Regions from separate parts of the Sulfobacillus thermotolerans genome, predicted to be linked through region 2. Evidence: riboswitches for the same ligand, from Rfam matches in the RefSeq annotation. Region 2 holds a riboswitch; each other region holds the start of a gene.
What was found. A riboswitch is a leader RNA that binds a small molecule or an ion and turns the genes downstream of it on or off. The one in region 2 is predicted to bind cyclic di-AMP.
Positions count from the first base shown of each region.

Region 1: linked by a shared signal. The riboswitch ahead of ORD20_RS01875 (ABC transporter permease) and the one ahead of ORD20_RS07560 (glycosyltransferase) in region 2 are both predicted to bind cyclic di-AMP.
Region 3: linked by a shared signal. The riboswitch ahead of ORD20_RS15290 (peptidoglycan-binding protein) and the one ahead of ORD20_RS07560 (glycosyltransferase) in region 2 are both predicted to bind cyclic di-AMP.

Region 1 covers NZ_CP133983.1:392,635-398,962, forward strand. Annotated here, with positions in the region: gene ORD20_RS01850 (ABC transporter ATP-binding protein) at 1-387, opposite strand, end outside; gene ORD20_RS01855 (FecCD family ABC transporter permease) at 387-1,346, opposite strand; gene ORD20_RS01860 (ABC transporter substrate-binding protein) at 1,354-2,319, opposite strand; gene ORD20_RS01865 (histidine phosphatase family protein) at 2,447-3,229, opposite strand; gene ORD20_RS01870 (hypothetical protein) at 3,267-3,437, opposite strand; cyclic di-AMP (ydaO/yuaA leader) riboswitch at 3,422-3,545, shown strand; gene ORD20_RS01875 (ABC transporter permease) at 3,642-4,493, shown strand; gene ORD20_RS01880 (ABC transporter substrate-binding protein) at 4,546-5,589, shown strand; gene ORD20_RS01885 (hypothetical protein) at 5,684-6,052, shown strand; gene ORD20_RS01890 (MarR family winged helix-turn-helix transcriptional regulator) at 6,178-6,328, shown strand, end outside.
Region 2 covers NZ_CP133983.1:1,484,088-1,490,415, forward strand. Annotated here, with positions in the region: gene smc (chromosome segregation protein SMC) at 1-1,003, shown strand, start outside; gene ftsY (signal recognition particle-docking protein FtsY) at 1,012-1,926, shown strand; cyclic di-AMP (ydaO/yuaA leader) riboswitch at 1,961-2,088, shown strand; gene ORD20_RS07560 (glycosyltransferase) at 2,172-3,395, shown strand; gene ORD20_RS07565 (HAD family hydrolase) at 3,373-4,074, shown strand; gene ylxM (YlxM family DNA-binding protein) at 4,162-4,518, shown strand; gene ffh (signal recognition particle protein) at 4,511-5,851, shown strand; gene rpsP (30S ribosomal protein S16) at 5,912-6,199, shown strand; gene rimM (ribosome maturation factor RimM) at 6,183-6,328, shown strand, end outside.
Region 3 covers NZ_CP133983.1:2,903,013-2,909,340, forward strand. Annotated here, with positions in the region: gene ORD20_RS15285 (RNA polymerase sigma factor) at 1-500, opposite strand, end outside; gene ORD20_RS15290 (peptidoglycan-binding protein) at 877-1,617, opposite strand; cyclic di-AMP (ydaO/yuaA leader) riboswitch at 1,626-1,747, opposite strand; gene ORD20_RS15295 (2'-5' RNA ligase family protein) at 2,090-2,638, shown strand; gene ORD20_RS15300 (arsenic metallochaperone ArsD family protein) at 2,767-2,970, shown strand; gene ORD20_RS15305 (ArsA family ATPase) at 2,972-3,544, shown strand; gene ORD20_RS15310 (arsenic transporter) at 3,651-4,943, shown strand; gene ORD20_RS15315 (FAD-dependent oxidoreductase) at 4,990-6,328, shown strand, end outside.

The DNA.
Region 1 (6,328 bases), 1.1 Mb from region 2:
TTGCTCGAGCACGGGACCAATCTGCGGGGCAGTGTCGCCGGTTATGCGGGTCTTCCACGACATGCTGGGGAGACTGCCTAAATTTAAAATTTCGGCAACCGTCAGGTCAAATCCCAAGGGCATCAATTGAGACACTAAGGTCACCAAGTTAGCCCGTGCTGATGCAGCTATATCCAAGAGGGCGCTGTCGCCGTAATAGACCGATCCGCTGGTTGGTTTCAAGTAACCTCCTAACAGACGCAAGAGGGTGGATTTACCCGCTCCATTGGGCCCAATCAAGGCCGTAATCGCGCCAGGTTGAAATGAGCCGGTTAATGGTCCAAAAGAAGCCGTGGATGACGGCCAAATATATTGGAGGTTTTCACAATGGAGTCTCTCAAAAGACATTATCCTGACACCACCCGAGTTTTGAAGAGAATATAGACGAAATAAGGACCGCCGATTAAGTCACTGACCAAGCCGACCGGGACCGTGCCAATCCACGGGATTTGTTCAGCTAAAATGTCGGCACCGACTAAAAAGATAGCGCCGGCAAAAAACGAGAGGGGAAGCAGCAAATGGTGATTCGAGCCTTGCAACCTGCGAATAATGTGGGGAATGACCAATCCGACAAAGCCGATTAAACCCGCTAGATAGACAGAGGCGGCGGTTAACAAGCTGGCCAGAATTAGCAGGAGCGTTTGCGCACGCATCACGTTGACGCCAAGATAGTGCGCTTGTTCTTCTCCGAGATAAAAGGCGTTTAACTCCGGAGCAAAGGGCCACGTGGCCACTAGCGCCACGATGATCATAATGGACGGCCATAACAGTTCATGCCAGCCAATGCCATGAATGCCGCCAAGTTCCCACGATAGAACCTGCGTCAATGTCTTTTGATGCGCTAGCATGACAAACGTGGTTAACGCACCTAAGACCAAACTTAAGGCATATCCCGCTAAAATCAAGGTGAGCATATGGACGCGGCCTTGCCCGCGGGCCAGTAGATAGGCCGCAAAAACCGCTGTAATCGCGCCAATAAATGCGCCCACTCCCATGAGACCCGATGCCGGCAGCAAGAGACTTAAGAGCATCGCGCCAAATCCGGCGCCGGCTGACGCCCCCACAATATAGGGATCGGCTAAAGGATTTTTAAACAAGGCTTGCATGACGGCCCCTGCGGTACCTAAAGCGCCGCCCACGAGGGCGGCGGCAATCAATCGCGGTAAACGGATATCCCAGATAATGATGGCGGGAATGGAGGAACCGAAGGGATGAATGAGACTCTGTCCGACTTGTTGCCAGGAAAGTGTCACGGGCCCATAGGTGAGCCCTAGGAAGATCACGGCCGCAAGCAGGGCGATGCCCATGCTGATCCTAAAAATTCTGGATGAGGTCATGAGGAATCGCCAGATGCGGGTGGATGAGTTGAATCAGTTCTACCAGCCCCATGGCTACGGCAGGGGAGGGTTCATCGACATAAGAGTCTTGGGGAATGGCTAGGACCTTGTGATTTTTGACAGCGGCCAGTTGAGAAAAGCCGGGCAATTGATCGATAACCTGGGTGCTGCCATCAGCCGGGTCAAAAATGATGATTTGCGGATCGGCTTTGACGACCTGTTCGGGTGTTACTTGTGGATAGGCGGTGTGGCTAAAGCTTGCCGCAACATTTTGAGAACCGGCCATGGTTAATAAGCTATTGAGGTAACTGTTGGGCCCAGCGGTATATAATTGCCCGAGGTCAAGAAAAACCCGCGGCGTATGGTGAGTATTCTTTTTGACCAGGTCTTCAAGGGTTGTCAGTTGGCTTTTGAGATGGGCGACAATCGCGCTCGCCTGATGGACGCGCCCCGTGGCTTGACCCACAATCTCAATGTCGTGATACACACCGGCGATGCTTTGAGGACTCAAGATAAGAACAGGAATGTGAAACCGGCTGAGCGCCGAGAGCCCCTTAATGCCGGGCATGGCCAAGACGAGGTCTGGCTTGGTCGCAACGATTTGTTCGACACTGACCCCAGGATACGAGGACCCAATGTCATGTAGCCCTTTGAGCTCTGATGCCCAAGGCGCTGGGGCATACTGGAACGTCGAGGAATCGGTGCCGACAATGTCCGATTTTAATCCCAAATCTAATGCAATCTCGGTATTGCTGGGATCGATAGTAACGATCCGTGTTGCCGGTTTCGGCAAGGTTACCGTGCGTCCGGTGTCATCTACAATCCGGATGCTATGAGACACGTGGTTGGGGGCAGCGGCACTTGGGGTGGTTCCGCAACCGGCGATAAGGGTGGATCCTAGGGCGAGAACAGCTAAACGCCATGCTAATGACAAGCGAATCACAGATCTTTCTCCTTACATCACGAATTTTTACAAAGAATTCTTTGCCATAATGGAAGTGTATGCTGAATAGCTGGTAAACACAAGAAAAAGGGACGAACGGACCATGTTGTCGACGCATATCCATTGCTTAAGAACACAAAGGAGGCGGTGAGCATGTGGGATGAAAATGGCGACGCACAAAAGATGCCGCAAGTGTTGGCGGCTCTATGGGTTCAGAGGCGCGCAGCGGCAATTGGAACCTTGGCTGGGTACGCACGGCTTGATCCCAGCGTGGTTGCCCGCGTGTTAACCGCCTTGACTCAGCGGGGGTGGGTACACGAGTATCGCCTTCCTGGTCAACCGCCGCTTTACTTGTGGGCCGGCCTTTGCACCGAGGATATGCTGAAAACCGCGGATATGATCCGGCGTATTGCTTGGGACTTACCGCGCCTTTAATGCAGTCCGCATGGGTGGCAGCAATCGTCAAGGTATGGCGTTCTCGGGGTTCCACAAAGTGGGCCAGCGCATTCAACACGCGTTGCCCCACCGCCCGAATGCTTTCGCCGCCAGGGGGTGGATTGCGATCAGGGTCTTGACGCCATGCGATAAAGGACGGGGACTCCGCTTCCTCAAGATCGCGCAGGCGCTTTCCATCCCATTGGCCTAGATTGACTTCGGCTAAATCAGGCAAAATCACGGGAGTCAAGTCATGATCTTGGGCTAAAGGGGCTAGCGTTTCTTGGGCTCTGAGCAACGGGCTTGTAACCAAATAGCGTATGGGCGCGTTATGCCATTGGTGGGCCAGTTGTTGTGCTTGAGCCCGTCCTGTTGCCGTAAGGGCTGGATCCCATGAGCGACAGGCAAAGCGACCGGCGGCATTGGCTTCGCTTTCACCATGTCGAATGAGTATGATATCTGCAAATGAGGGCAACACAGAACCTCCTGGAAAATCAGGTATGCCCATTATCTTACCCAATTTGGGGAAGAATGGGGAGCTTAAATTTTCGGTTGCGATATTTGTCAGTATAGGTCGAAATTGCCAACATCCGCTTATCCATGGTAGCCTTAAAGAGCACAAGCGTTGCATCTACAGCATATTCTAGGCTAGAGAGCGGCGTGCCAATTGAATCAATCGCCAAATCGTGTCATCACACGAACGGGGGACCCAATTTTCGGGGCGTACGCAAGGGGGCAGCCATCCGCCCTAGCCCGTCAGCTTACCTCGTCGGCTTGGAAGGCTTGGACTATGCCCGGGCTTTAGCCCGGTTTTTTCTTTGATGGGGCGACTGTTCAGTTGGATAGGAGATGAGAAGAGATTATGCATTTGCAAGGAGGCTGTTGACATGGGGTATAGCTATATGGCGTCTGATGAGCTTGACGCTGAAAGCGCCGAAGGCGCACTGGAGCAAAAAGTGTGGAAGGAAGACAAAAAGCCCTATCGTGGCTACGTTCCATGGCTCGTCGCCGTTATCATGATAGCCTTGTGGTGGGGAGTGACGGCCCTGAATCTCTTTCCTCCAACGGCCTTGCCTTCACCAGGGGCCGTTGTCCATGACTTTATCACCGTCGCGACGGTCGGTTATAGTGGGGAGCCACTGTTAACCAGTACGCTTTACAGTTTGGGGAGGATTACGACCGGATTTATAGCAGCAGTGGTCGTGGGCGTGCCGATTGGATTTTGGATGGCGTCCACGGATTGGGTGTTCTTAGCGATTGATCCGCTGTTGCAATTTTTGCGGCCGATTCCGCCCTTGGCGTACATCCCCGTCATGATTGTCTGGTTTGGCATTGGGGAGACGTCCAAGGTGGTTTTGATTTTCTTCTGCACCATCCCGATTATCATCATCAGCGCGATGTCAGGCGTTAAGAGTGTTCAAGAAACGCGCATTCGCGTAGCGCAATGCTTAGGCGCTAACAAGCGTCAGATTTTCCGCTATGTCATCTTTCCTTCAGCGCTTCCAGAAATCTTTACGGGCATGCGGGTTGGCATTGGAATTGCCTGGACCTGTTTAGTGGCAGCGGAAATGATTGCTGCCTCCAAGGGCCTAGGATGGATGATTGAGTCGGCCGGCAATGAATTACAAATTGGGGTAGTCTTTGTCGGCATCGTCATGATTGGGTTGTTGGGATACGGCATGGAGTTGATTATTCGCTCCATTGAGCACCGTGTCACACCGTGGAAGGGGAAAGCATAAACACAATCAAGATGGCAAAAACCCACAGCCATAAAATGAAGGAGGATGTTATGTGGAGAAAAAGAAGACCTTGAAGCCGTTTCTGGCCGGATTAATGGTGTTGCCATTAATGGCCATCGTGGCCGGGTGCGGCACGTCTGGGGCAGCCAGTGAACCGACGGTGACGATTGGCTACGAAAATGCGCCCGATCCGGAGTCTGTGGCGATAGAACAAAACTTTTTTCAAAAGACGATGCATGCCCACGTGGTGTTGAAGTATTTTTCCTCCGGCCCTGACGCGCTGACCTCACTTGCATCAGGATCCTTGGACTTTATGACAACCCTGGGCAATCCTCCAACAGCAGCGGCGATTGCTCGGGGTGTGCCGCTTAAAGTGGTATGGGCCATGGAGCGTTATACGACGGCCGAGGGATTGGTGGTGAAAAACGGCAGTCATATCCATTCGCTGCAAAATTTAGAGGGGAAGACGGTGGCATTGGTAAGCGGTTCCACTTCGCCTTTTGAGCTAGATACGGCGCTGGCCATGCACCATCTGCCCGTATCATCGGTGCAAATCAACAATATGTCACCGCCGGATATGGTGGCCGCGTGGAAAACGGGCCGCATTGATGCCGCCTATGTGTGGGCGCCATTTCTCAATGAAATGCAGCAAGATGATGGACATATTCTGATTTATGACCAGGATCAGGTGGACAAAGCGCCGATTTTTAATTTAGCGGTGGTCAATGCGCACTTTGCCGCTAAAAATCCCCAGCTAGTCGATGAGTTCGTGAAGGCCGAAGAGGACGGCGTAAAATTCTTTTACCAACACCCAACGAAATCGTTTGAAGACATTGCTAAACTCAATGGGATTTCTCCTGCCGAAGCGCGTAGCCAGGCGGCAGGCCTCAGCTTTACCACGCTGGCCCAGGAATTGACACCCCGCCGCTTGGGGACGGCCAGTACCGTCAAAGATTCCCTTGTGACGCGCTCGTTAACTTCAGCGGCGCAGTGGTTGAAGCAGACCGGTCAAATTTCCAGCGTCCCCCCCAATCTTAGTCAATACGTCGATCCGAGTTATTGCGAGACGGTCTATCACCAAGAACATCAGGGGTAAGGGGGAAAGACGGTGATATCACTGCAAAATGTCAGCAAGTTCTACCCCCCCACGCAAAAAGGGGGGAAGCCCGTGCTGGCGGTGGATGATTTTGATGCGCAAATTGAGTCAACGGGCGGCGATTGCGCGGGCCTTGATTACAGAACCGCAAATGCTTCTCATGGATGAGCCTTTTGGCGCTCTTGACGCGCAAACGCGAACCGACATGCAAAAGTTTCTGTTGACCATCTGGGACCGCTTAAGGCCCACGGTTCTCTTTATCACGCATGACGTCGAAGAGGCCATTGTGTTGGCGGACCGTGTTATCGTTATGACACCTAGACCTGGGCGGATTGCGCAGGTGATTGATATTGGGTTAGGCCGCCCACGCAATTGGGATATGGTGCTTTCTCCGGAATTTTTGCGCTATAAGAAAGAGGTGCTCCATATCCTACGGCCACCGCACAGCCAAACAGCAGGCTAAATGGCGGCGGGGGCTCAATGCCTCCGCCGTCCATTTTGTTGAGAAAACGGGCTTCTTTTGGCGGGAAATCTACCGCTTATGCGTCTCAGATGGTATGCTATGCAGAAGGAGTGAGACACAAGGCCGTGGATCAAGAAAAGGCAGAATCTTTGTTTGATGGGGCGTTTCGCGTCTTGCGCATGATGGGGCGTCAGTTTGCTCGTGACCGAGCCCCATGGCATATTACCCCTACTCAATACCATACGCTGTACATGATTCGAGACCAAGGGACATTGA
Region 2 (6,328 bases):
AGAAAAAATGCGGATAACGCAGCAACATGGCGGCATGGAGGCTCGGATGCACGACATCCAAACCAAGTTGGACGTGGTGCATAAGGCTTTAGACGATACGCGCCATAAGCATGAGCAAACTCACGCGGCACTGAGCCAGCAACGCGAGAGGCTCGCTCAAGACAGGGCGACCCTGACCGCTTTAGGCAGCCGAGTGTCACAATTGCGGGCCCGGCAGGCGGCAATGGATGCGGAGGAACGTAAGATTGCGCAACGCATGGCCTATCTTGAACAGCAATTGGCGAAGTCCGAGGCGCGGTGGGACGGCTATGAGGCGGGAGCAGAAGAAGTGTTGTCGGATCAGGAATTGGGTCCTGCCAAGTTGCGTATTGAAGCGCTCCAAAAGGAGATGGACCAAGTAGGTCCCGTGCAGCCGGGGGTTTTTGCCCTATACACACAACTCGGGGAACGGCTAAGCTATTTAGAGAACGAGTACCGCGATGTACAATTAGCCAAAGATGAGGTGCAGGCGACTCTCGAACAAATTGATCGCGATGTCAATACCCGGCTGGAGGAAACGGCCGGTCAAGTGGAACGGGCATTTCAAGAAGCATGCCGGGCGTTGATTGGCGGCGAAGGAGGATTTCGCTGGACGGCGGGTGAGGAGCCAGGCGTTGAGTTATGGATTAAGCCTCCGGGGAAGAAACCAAGTACGATGACACTCTTGTCAGGAGGCGAAAAAGCCTTGGGCGGTATTGCTTGGCTGTTCGCACTGCTTGCTGTCCGCCCTTCGCCCTTTGTGGTTTTGGATGAAGTCGAGGCAGCCTTGGACGAGGCGAATGCGCAAAGAGTGGCACACTATATCAAAAACCATCATGGTACGACGCAATACGTGATTGTCACTCATCATAAATCAACGATGGTCATTGCTGATGGGTTATGGGGTGTTGCAGGCGATGGACAAGGTCGCAGTCGGTTAATTTCGGTGAAGCTCGATCAAAATGCTGCGGTGGCGGAAGGGTAGGAGATGGCATGGCCGGAATTTGGAATCGACTCAAAGAAGGAATGAGTCGAACGCGCAATAATTTGGGCGGACGTCTGCGCGCGTTGTTTCACGGGAAAGAGTGGGACGACAATCTATGGGAAGAGTTAGAAGAAATTTTGTATGAGGCAGATTTAGGTGTTGACACCATCGAATATCTGACGGCGGCTTTGCGTGAAGCTGTCCGCACCAGGCGCCCGCGGCATGCGGATGACGTCATGGACCTCTTACGGGAAATTATGGTTGACCTATTTGATGTGCCTTCCGATCCGTCACTGTTGGATCCCCAAAGACCCAGTATCTGGCTCATGGTCGGTGTAAATGGAACGGGTAAAACCACGACGGCCGGAAAGTTTGCGGCCTTAATGAAGCGCCAAGGATATCAGGTGATATTAGGGGCTGCTGATACCTTTCGGGCCGCCGCAGTGGAACAGCTGCAAGAATGGGGCGTGCGTTCCGGGGTCGAGGTGGTGCGGCAAGCGCCCGGCGCCGATTCTGCGGCTGTGGCCTATGACACGGTGCAAGCGGCTATCGCTCGGTCCAAAGATTTAGCGATCATTGATACCGCCGGCCGCCTGCATAACAAGACTAATTTAATGCAAGAGTTGCAAAAAGTGGTTCGGGTGATCCAACGAGAACGTCCGCAGGCACCTCACCAAGTGTGGCTGGTGATTGATGCGACCACAGGTCAAAATGGGCTAGCCCAAGCGCAAGTATTCTTAGAGGCGGTCAAGGTCACGGGCATTGTGTTAACGAAGCTGGATGGAACAGCGAAAGGCGGCATAGCGTTGTCCATCAAGCGCCAATTGGGATTGCCGATCCGCTTTGTGGGCGTGGGAGAAAAAGTGGAAGATTTGCTCCCGTTTGATGCAGACAGCTATGTGCGCGCGATCTTAGGCGATTGACGCGTACTAAAGACCGATCCTATACTTAGAAGATACCTTGAAAACGCCGAATTCTCAAGGAAGCGGAGGAACCGATTTCGATTTGGGGTGAATTGCGGTGCAACGGGCAGGCTCTGAGCCCGAACCCGACAGCTAACTTCGCAGGCGTAGGGGGCTCAAGGTTAAGACATGGTATCTCTCGTTCCCCCCGGGAAATTAGGGGGGTTTTTCTTGCCCTCCGTGATGAGGGAGGTGTCCACAAGGTGATGAAAAGAGTTTTGCAGTTGTCTATGCGGGCCGATCCCTTAAATCCGTTGGATGGTGGGGAGACAGGTGGTCAGCAAGTCCTAGTACGCCAAATGGGCAGGAATTTGCAACATTTAGGTTACGCGGTCGATGTGATGACGGTGCGTCAACGTCAAGAAGTGGCGGAACGCTCGTCCTTTGGGCATTTAGGACAAGTGATACGACTCACCGGATGGGAAGATCGGGTCTGGTCGGATGATCAATGGCATAATGTGCGGGACCAATTAGTGGATCAGGTCTTGACATGGGTCAATGACCAGCACCGGGAATATTACGCCATTCACAGCCATTTTTGGATTTCGGGCATGGTCGCGCAAAAGGTGGCGGAAGTGCTCCAAGTGCCGTGGATTCATTCGCCCTATAAAATGGCAGAGTGGACGAGGCGCCCGGGCGACCGTATTTCACCGGTACGGATGCAATGGGAGCGGCAGTTGTTGACGCAAGCCCAGGCCATTGTAGTGCCATACTTAGAAGAGAGCGAAATGATTCATCAAACAGCTCCTGATGTCCCTTTGTACGTGGTCTCTCCTGGGGTTGACATTACCAATTTTTTTGTTCGTGACGCGGGTCCCTTGCTCCGGGGACTAGGCCTCTATCGTCCGCCTTTGCTCTACGTTGGCCGGTTAGAAGAGGGGCGGGGGATAAAAGAGGTGCTGGAGGTCATGGGACAGCATCCATTACCCGACGATTTGACCTTATTAGTGGTAGGAGGAAGCCCGGGTGAGGTTCTAGGAGGGCTCCCCACCAATCCGACCTTAGCCGAATTAGCGCGCCCTTTAGGCAAACACATTCGGTTCCTCGGTCCCACACCGCATCATGCCATTGCTATCTATATGGGATCGGCTGCGGCGCTGATTGCCCCCAATCAAGGGCCCACATTGGGCATGGCCGTGGTAGAAGCCATGGCCTCCGGCTGCCCGGTCATTGGGACAAATGTGCCGGGTGTTCAAGATTGGATCGAGTCCGGATTTAACGGGATTTTGATTGACCGTACACGTATTGACCAGTTGTGGGAGGCCGCGTTACAGTTGTGGAATAACCCAAGCCAGGCGCGGCAATGGGGAATGAACGGCCAAGAAATGGTTCAACGCCATCATACGGTGAATCATATGGCCCAAAGACTCCAAACGGTCTATGAGGAGGTGGCGTCCAGTGGCCACCATGAAACGAGTGTTGGCTACTGATATTGATGGCACATTAATTGGACACGGTGGCGAGCAAGCGGTTCGCGACTATCTCATGGAGCACCCCGAATTAGGTGTGATTTATCTAACAGGCCGCACCTTGAGCAACGCGCATGCGATCATCTGCCGATATGGCTTTCCGACCCCCTTGGCGATTGCGACGGACGTTGGCGCTGATATTTTTTGGGGACCGAATTTGGAAGCGGACGAGGTCTGGGCTTTTGAACAGCGCCGCCATTGGTCGCCGCGCCGACTGCGTTCGGCCTTGAGCGAAGTATCGGGCGTGATTTACCGAGGGCGGAGTTCTCATTGGCGAATTGCCTTCGAATTGGAGGATCCTCAGTTGTTAACGCGGGTGCAACAATGTTTGACCGAACACCACTTGCTGGTGCGCACGCTGTGGTACCCTGAAGAACTGCGCCTCGACATTTTACCCTGTACCGCGTTAAAGAGTCGTGCATTGCAATATATTTTGCGAAGAATCAGGGTGAAGTCCGAAAATTGTTTTGTTGCCGGGGATGCCGAAAATGATGGCGATATGTTAAATGGGCATTATCCGGGCGTCCTTGTGGCCAATGGCGAACCTCGGGTCCGCGAATGTTTGCCCGAATGGATTATTCGCTCCCAATATCCCGGCGCGTTTGGGGTGCTAGATGCCCTGCGCCAATGGATGTCCTGAGGGCGCCATTGACAAGAGTCCCCCTTATGCGTATGATATGACAGTCTGTTAAGTAATAATGCTTTACAGGTGCAAGGCGGTGGTGAGATGCAGCGACCAGACCGAGAACGCGCCAATCTCCTCTTCGATTACTATGGGGCTTTGCTCACCGAGCACCAACAAGAGGTGTGGCGACTGTATTATGTGGAAGACTGGTCGTTGATGGAGATTGCAGACGCTCACCACGTGACGCGGACGGCTATCCATGATTTGCTAAACCGCACGGCCAAAAGTCTGGAAATGTTTGAAGCGGCATTGCATTTAGTGGAACATCGGCACCATCAAATTCGCCTGCTTGAACACCTCCGGCAGGCTGTTGAAGCGGCACCGGCTGGGACATGGCAAGATCAAGCATTACACTGGATTGCCGAATTGGCGGGAGAGGAGGACCGAGGCGATGTTTGACAATTTGACCGAAAAGCTGCAAGCCACGTTTAAGCGGATGCGTAGTCAAGGCCGATTGACGGCGGACGATGTCCGTGAAGGGCTACGGGATGTACGCTTTGCGTTGCTGGAAGCGGACGTGAATTTCAAAGTGGTCAAAGAATTTCTAAGCCAGGTTGAAGAAGAAGCGGTGGGTCAAGATGTGTTGGACAGCCTCACTCCGGCTCAAGGGGTGGTGCGTATTGTTCGCGACCATCTGACCACCCTGATGGGCGGTCAAGTTGAGCGCATCAAAATGGCCTCCAATCCACCAACGGTCATCTACCTCGTGGGCCTTCAAGGTTCCGGAAAAACCACCACGACCGCAAAATTGGCGAAGATGTTAAAGCAGCAAGGCCGCCAGCCCCTTATGGTGGCGGCGGACATCTACCGCCCGGCGGCTGTGGACCAATTGCAGGCCTTAGGTCAACAAATTGATGTCCCCGTGGTGTTTTCGCCGGGCTTGTCACCGGTTCAGCTGGCGCAAGAAGGGTGGCAAAAAAGTCGCCAACTTGCCAAAGACGTTGTCTTAGTGGACACGGCGGGCCGACTTCACGTGGACGAGACCCTCATGACCGAATTGGTTGAGATGCATGAGGCATTGCCCGCCCATGAGACCTTGCTGGTTGTCGATGCTATGACCGGTCAAGACGCGGTTCGCGTCGCGTCGGCATTTAAGGAAAAGTTGCCATTGACGGGCGTTGTGCTAACGAAGCTTGATGGGGATGCCCGAGGAGGGGCTGCGTTATCCATTCGGCAGGTCACGGGGCTGCCCATTAAATTGGTCGGTTCCGGTGAAAAAGTGGATGCGCTCGAGCCCTTTCAACCCGACCGCATGGCGTCTCGCATTTTGGGCATGGGTGACGTCTTGACCCTCATTGAAAAGGCCGAACAATCGCTGGACAAAGACGAAATCGAGGAACGCGCCAAGCGTATTGGCACGAAAGACTTTAATTTCGAAGACTTCCAAGCGATGTTAGGTCAGGTGAAGAAGCTGGGGCCGCTGTCCAAAGTCATGGAAATGTTGCCCGGCATGGGGGCTCTGAACAAATACAAAGACCAAGTCGATGATAAAGGGGTGGACCGTGTGGAAGCGATTATCAATTCCATGACCATCCAGGAACGCCGCAAACCGGATATCATCGACGGCAGCCGGCGTCTTCGCATTGCCAAAGGCAGCGGGACCACGGTGCAAGAGGTCAATCGGTTGTTAAAACAGTTTAACGATATGCGCAAATTGATGAAGCAGATGAAAGCGGGCAAGAAACGGGGCATGCCTAAATTGCCCTTGAAAGGATTTCCCGATCTGCATTAATTCGTTTGAGCACATCAATCAGAATCCCCCAGGGGACCCCTAGGAAAGGAGGGAATACGATTGGTAAAGATTCGATTGCGCCGGATGGGAGCCAAAAAGCATCCTTTTTATCGTGTAGTGGTTGCCGATGCGCGTTCGCCGCGGGATGGTAAGTTCTTGGACGAAATTGGGTACTATGATCCTACCAAAGATCCTGCTGTTGTCAAAATTGATGAAGAAAAAGCCCAACGGTGGATTGCTAATGGCGCTCAGCCCACGGACACGACGCGCTCGTTGTTACGGCAGGCGGGCATTTTGAAGTCCATTCATGAGGCGAAACAGGCCAAAAAACATGAGAAAAACGCGTAGTCGTAAGTGGGATGATTTTGTAAGCGTCGGGGAAGTCACGGCGCCGCATGGGATTCACGGGGAACTTCGGGTGTATCCGACAACCGACTTTCCGGAACGCTTGTTGTCACGGAAAACGGTATGGATTGA
Region 3 (6,328 bases), 1.4 Mb from region 2:
AGGGGTTCAAGCAAAGGACGCAAGTGTTGGCGGGCCCGGTAGAGACGGGTTTTCACAACCTGTTCGCTGACGCCGAGCGCCGCGGCGGTCTCCTTTAGTGAGCGGTCCATATAATAAAATAATAAGATGCATTGGCGTTCAACCACACCGAGTTTCATGACAGCGTCCAAAACATTGACGTCCTCCAAAAGTAAGGGTACCTCATCGACGGCAGATTGAGTTACCTCGAGAATGTCGGTGGGATCTTCGGGATGGCGCTTGTAATAACGCATACGGTCGCGACAAAGATTGGTAATCGTATGAAAAAGCAAAGCAGGGCTCAGAGTGTCCGCGCCGTGCCGTTCGGTATGGCGCCACAAACGGACGAAGGCTTCTTGGGCCGTGTCCTCCGCGTCATCTTTGACGTGCAGTGTGACGAAAGCATACCGCAAAGCTCTATCTCCATATTCCTCCATAAATTGGGTAAACCGTCGTTCTTCCTGTGCGTCCGTAACAGGCAACTCCCTTTTCTCTTGTCTCAATACCATAACGTTTGACGATGCAAGGAGGTTACATCACTTAACACTTTCATACGCAAGAATGGAACGAGCGAGACATGTCGAATCTGAGGATGTACGCTCTGAACACGGTCGTTATGGTCAGACCACAGCCGTATTATGTTGCACATTCTTAAATTATTCGTCATCGGTCGTGCAACCACAATCCCTATAGCTATTATAAGCACCGCAACACTTTCTCGCTACGGAACGGAATATGTGTCGGCGTGGTTCGGGCCTTTAAAAATTGGAGGCCGGGCCGCGCGGCTTATGTGGGATATTAAAGATGGATAGCATTCTCGCGCCCAGACTACGGATCCTTTGGCGCGAGAATGCCTAGTTATTGGCCCAGCACGTAAACAGTGACGGGCTGAATGCCAAAGTTGGCTACGGTCTGGGAGCCATTGTCCATAAAGATATCAATGCGGTCGCCGACAATCGCGCCGCCGGTATCCATGGCTTGACCAAGAAAGCCGCTTTGGGGCAGTACAGAATCGTGATAGCCTTGGACGTAGACGGTAGATTTCAAAGGGATGACACTGGGGTCAACAGCGATCATGCCGGGTTGCAGAGGTTGTCCGAATGCATCAACAGGACCATAGGGATAGTTGTCTTGTGCACTCGGTCCATAGGCTGTTGCCGTCATATGATAGACCGCCACCACCGGTTTGCCGTCTATCGTCTGAGGGGATGCATTGGATGCTTGGACCGCGGAGCCTTCAGAAGACGAATAGGCCGGGGTGAGATGAAATCCGGCGAGAATATCTTGCCAAGTTGCAGGGTCTACGGTCCCCGTCACGGGCAGACCTTCAGCCTGTTGGAAGTCTTTGACCCCTTGTTCGGTTTTGGGGCCAAAGATACCATCAACAGGTCCAACAGCCGAAAAACCGAGATCTTGTAAGTCAGCCTGCAAGGTCATCACCCAATGCCCTTGGTCGGAATAAGATAGGGTGTGCTGCATCGCGGGATGTTGGGCTTCGAGTTCCGGTAGCGTGACGCTTTGCGCCCATGTAGGACTCGATACCATTAACATACTGCTCATAGCGGATATGGCTAATGCAAAAGGTTTCCACAATCCCATCAATGAATGCCTCCTCTCGTTTGGCGCCGCCGGAGTTAGTTTACGGGTTCGGGCACGAGCGTCCCTGCCTAAAAAGGATTCACCCAAAGAATAATCCCCCGGTTCCCAAGGAATTAGGCGCGGTGTAACGCCCCATAGTGTAACGGGGATCACAAGAAACGGGGAAATCTGTCGAGATGCCTTGTCCGGGCACAACGTGGCGTCTAGGCATTTTGGCGCGGGTATGCACGACAATGAGCACGAAGGGAGACGAACTCCAGCATTTGTTTTGGCTGCAAAGATGTGGAAATGGAAAAAAACTTGGCGAAACACGAAAATGTCACTAGAATAAACGGTATAATGCGGTTTTATTGTGACAAATTTTTTTCGGCAGGTAATAAATTCTGTGTTTTTTCACCCTAAGATTTGCCAGAGGAGTTGACCGAGAATCAGTTCATTGCAGACAAGGCATACTGAGCGTGGAGGGAACACATTGCTGATTGACGGTAATGCTTTAATTATTCCGGTAGCCTTGCCTGACGCGCTAGAGGCGTTCAGGTTGCAAAGCGACCCTTCTGCTCGGCAACTCCCTGCACATGTCACGGTGCATTTTCCTTTTGCCGATGAGCCAAAATCTCGGATCGTGGCTCCCCAGTTGAAGCGTTTGCTGGGTAAAATGGCGCCCTTTCGGATTTATTTTGACAACATGGGGCGCTTTGAAATGCCCAACGAAATGATTTTGTACTTAAAAGTCACAGTAACGCCAGAGTTGATGACGCTATTTGAAACGATTTGGCAAAAATTTCGAACATATCCACCGTATGAAGGTAAGCATCAAGAGATTATTCCCCATATCACCATGGCGCGCGTCAATCCTGCGACTGCGGGAGCCGTTGAAGCACGCCTCACCCATCTGGTTGAGCAACACCGGTCTGCGTTATTTTGGGACATCTCCGAAGTTGAGTGGGTTAATGTCCAACAGGGCGTGCCAGGCTGTCGTATTTTGGGAAGTTTTCCTCTAGGACGCTCCATCAAATCATAAGGTAAAGAATGTTCCCAGCACACATGTTGCTATTTATAGATAATGATATAATTATACATGAATCTAACAAAAGAGGAAATCACGGTTACGGGTATTAACCGAGAACTTATTGGCCTCGCACTCAGCAACTGGTCCGAGTAGCGACCCTGATTGAACGATTGAAACATGAGGGGCACCAGGTAGCCCGCTATATGTTGAGTCACAATCCGGACGCCTTCGTCTCCGATACCGTTGTGTATCAGGCGCTTCCGATTGTTACGGTGGAAGGGGCTGTCCTTACAATGGGGCAGTATCCCTCTTATGAAGATATTTGTGGCCGCCAGGAGGGCTGACATGACGCATTATCTGCTGTTTTCAGGCAAGGGAGGGGTGGGTAAGACGTCCCTGTCCTCGGCAGCGGCGGTCGCACTAGCGCAAAAAGGCTTGAACACGCTGTTGGTGACAACAGATCCGGCGTCCAATCTGGGAGACGTTTTTGGGCAGCCTGTGGGTCTTGAGCCTCAACCGGTAGAAGCGGTCAATGGCCTCTTTGTACAGGCTATCGATTCTAAAGCCTCTCTTGCGGCGTATAAAGAGCGTGCGTTAGCCCCCTTGCGGGTGTTATTTCCGGAAACGATTGTTCACGCTGCAGATGAGAAGATGAGCGGTCCCTGTACGGAAGAGATGGCGACATTTGACCCATTTATTGCCTGCTTGCGTAACCCCGCCTACGACTGGGTAGTTTTTGACACGGCTCCGACAGGCCATACGTTAAGGTTGCTGGAGTTGCCGGTTACCAAACAACGGGACTATTTAACGGAATTGCAAAGACGTTATCGCGTGCGTGAAATAGTGGGCATACCATGGCAAGAAGAGGAAATAACAGGCGCAGAGGCGATTCGACAGATTGTCAAACTCTTGCGATGATAAAGCAAGAGTTAGATTATCAAACCGGCACAGCGAGCCTTTTTGAAGTCTCCGCATTGCCACCGTCTTTTTGGAATCTATTCAAGACACAAGTGATGAGGGTGCTATGGGTTATCTGGCGTTAGCAATCTTTGTGGTCACCTTGGGCCTGGTGATTTGGCAGCCCAAAGGATTATCGATTGGTTGGAGTGCGTCCGCAGGAGCAGCGCTAGCACTGCTTACGGGCGTTGTATCGTGGAGTAATGTAGGGCAAGTGGTCGGTATTGTTTGGGATGCGACGTTGACCTTTGTGGCGGTCATCCTCATTTCCTTAATTCTCGATGCCGTGGGGTTTTTTGAGTGGGCAGCGCTGCATATGGCGCATGCCTCCAAGGGCAATGGACGGCATTTATTTATTGGGTTAGGTATTTTAGGAGCGTTGGTAGCCATGTTTTTCGCCAATGATGGCGCCGCGTTAATTCTTACCCCCATTGTCTATGAACAAGCCAAAGCATTGCACCTTGATGCCAAAGCGACGTTGGCCCTCATTATGGTCAGTGGGTTTGTTGCCGACACGACATCCTTGCCACTGGTGGTCTCGAATTTGGTCAACATTGTATCGGCAGGATATTTTCACCTCGGTTTCGCCTCTTATGCCGCCCGTATGGTGCCGGTGGATATTGTGTCGCTGGCCATAAGTTTGTTGGCGCTCTTCGCATTTTATCACCGAACACTACCCAAAGTGGTTAATGTCGGGACGTTGGCTCGTCCACAAGATGCCATTAAGGATACACGAATTTTTCATGCCGCATGGATTGTGCTGGCGCTTTTAGTGATCGGGTACTTTGCTAGTCAACTTTTGCATTGGCCGGTGGCGATTTTTGCGGGAGGGGCCGCCTTAATCTTTCTGGCAATCGCGCACCGCAGTCCCGCTGTTAGCGTACCGACTGTGGTTCGCGAGGCGCCATGGAAGGTTGTCGTCTTTTCCATTGGCATGTATGTTGTGGTGTTTGGCTTGCGCAATGCGGGCTTGACACATATTTTAGCCCACCTGCTATCGGCATTGGGACAACATGGGGGACTCGCTAGCGTCATGGGCGCTGGCGTATTGGCCGCGGCCCTCTCATCGGTGATGAATAATATGCCAACCGTTCTAATCGATGCGTTAGCCATTCATGGGGCTGCCCTCTCCCACGGGATTCGGACGTTAATGGCTTATGCTAACGTCATTGGCTGTGACTTGGGCCCGAAATTCACCCCGATTGGGTCGTTGGCGACTTTGTTGTGGCTTCATGTTCTTGATAGGCGTGGTATTCGCATCACATGGGGTTATTACATGCGTGTGGGGATTACATTGACCATTCCAGTATTGGCCGCGTCCTTGCTTGGGCTATGGGCGTGGTCAGCCTGGGCTTTTTAGCGTTGACCTAGATAATGAACCCATGGATGGATGGAGGAGATACGGGATGGCACAGACGCGTGTGGTGGTTGTGGGAGGATCCGATGCGGGGGTAATGGCAGCCTTGTGGGCCAAGGCCACCGATTCGAGCTTGCATGTGGAAATGATAGTGAAGGACCAATGGGTGAATTATAGCGTCTGTGGCGCTCCCATGTTTTTGGGTGGCGAAGTGCCCTCCGTGGAAAAACTGGCGCACCGCTCATTGTCTGATATTGAGGCGTTAGGAATTCATGTGCATCTCAATACAGAAGCAGTCGCGGTCGATGGGGATTCGCAAGTGCTGCACGTGGTACATCAAGGAGTGGAGCGTTCTGTCCCATTTGATCGGTTGGTGATAGCCCAGGGGGCTCAGGCTGCTGTACCTCCTCTTCCGGGGCGGGACTTGCCTGGGGTGTTTAGCTTGCATGACATGGAGGATACCGTCCGTATTGACCGCTTTATTGCTCAATATCAGCCCCAGCGCGCTGTGATTGTGGGGGCTGGCTACATTGGCTTGGAAATGGCGGATGCGTTGACGCATCGTCACATGACGGTAACGGTGGTTGAACGGCTGCCCCAAGTGCTTCCGACTGTCGACCGGGAATTCGCTCATCGATTGGCGGGCCATTTGGGCGCCCACGGAGTCCACGTGATGACCGACACGACGATTGAACGCATTGAAAGGGCTGGGCAAGGGCTGGTGTTAACTTGTCATACCGGAGAACGCCTTGACGCAGACATGGTTATGATTGTTGTGGGGGTGCGTCCTCATGCGTCCTTGGCTCAGAGTGCGGGTCTCCATGTGCATCAAGGAGCGGTCGTGGTAGACGAGCGGATGGCCACCAATCGCGCGCATATTTGGGCCGCGGGGGATGGGGTCATCACACAGCATCAATTACTAGGCACGACTTATCTCCCCTTGGGAACTACGGCGCATAAGCAAGGGCGGATTGCAGGAATCAATGCGGCAGGTGGACAGGCTGTGTTTCGCGGGGTGGTCGGCACTCAGGTTGTGAAGATTTTTGATTGGGTTGTGGGACGAACGGGGCTCAAAGAAGAAGAGGCCCGAAAAGTTGGGTTTACACCTTTAACAGTGGAATCAGAACTGACCGACCATAAGGTCTATTATCCCGGAGCTTCTCCGCTGTGGATCCGCCTCACGGGAGATCAGCACACAAGACGTTTGTTAGGCGCTCAGATAATGGGACAATATGGGGCGGAAGTCGCCAAACGAATCGATTTGTTCGCGATAGGCCTCATGCAAGGTGCCTTAGTCGATGATGTCAACGATTGGGACTTAAGCTATACACCACCGGTTTCTAGTCCTTTTGATCCGGTGCAAATGGCGGCGCAAGCATGGCAGGCGG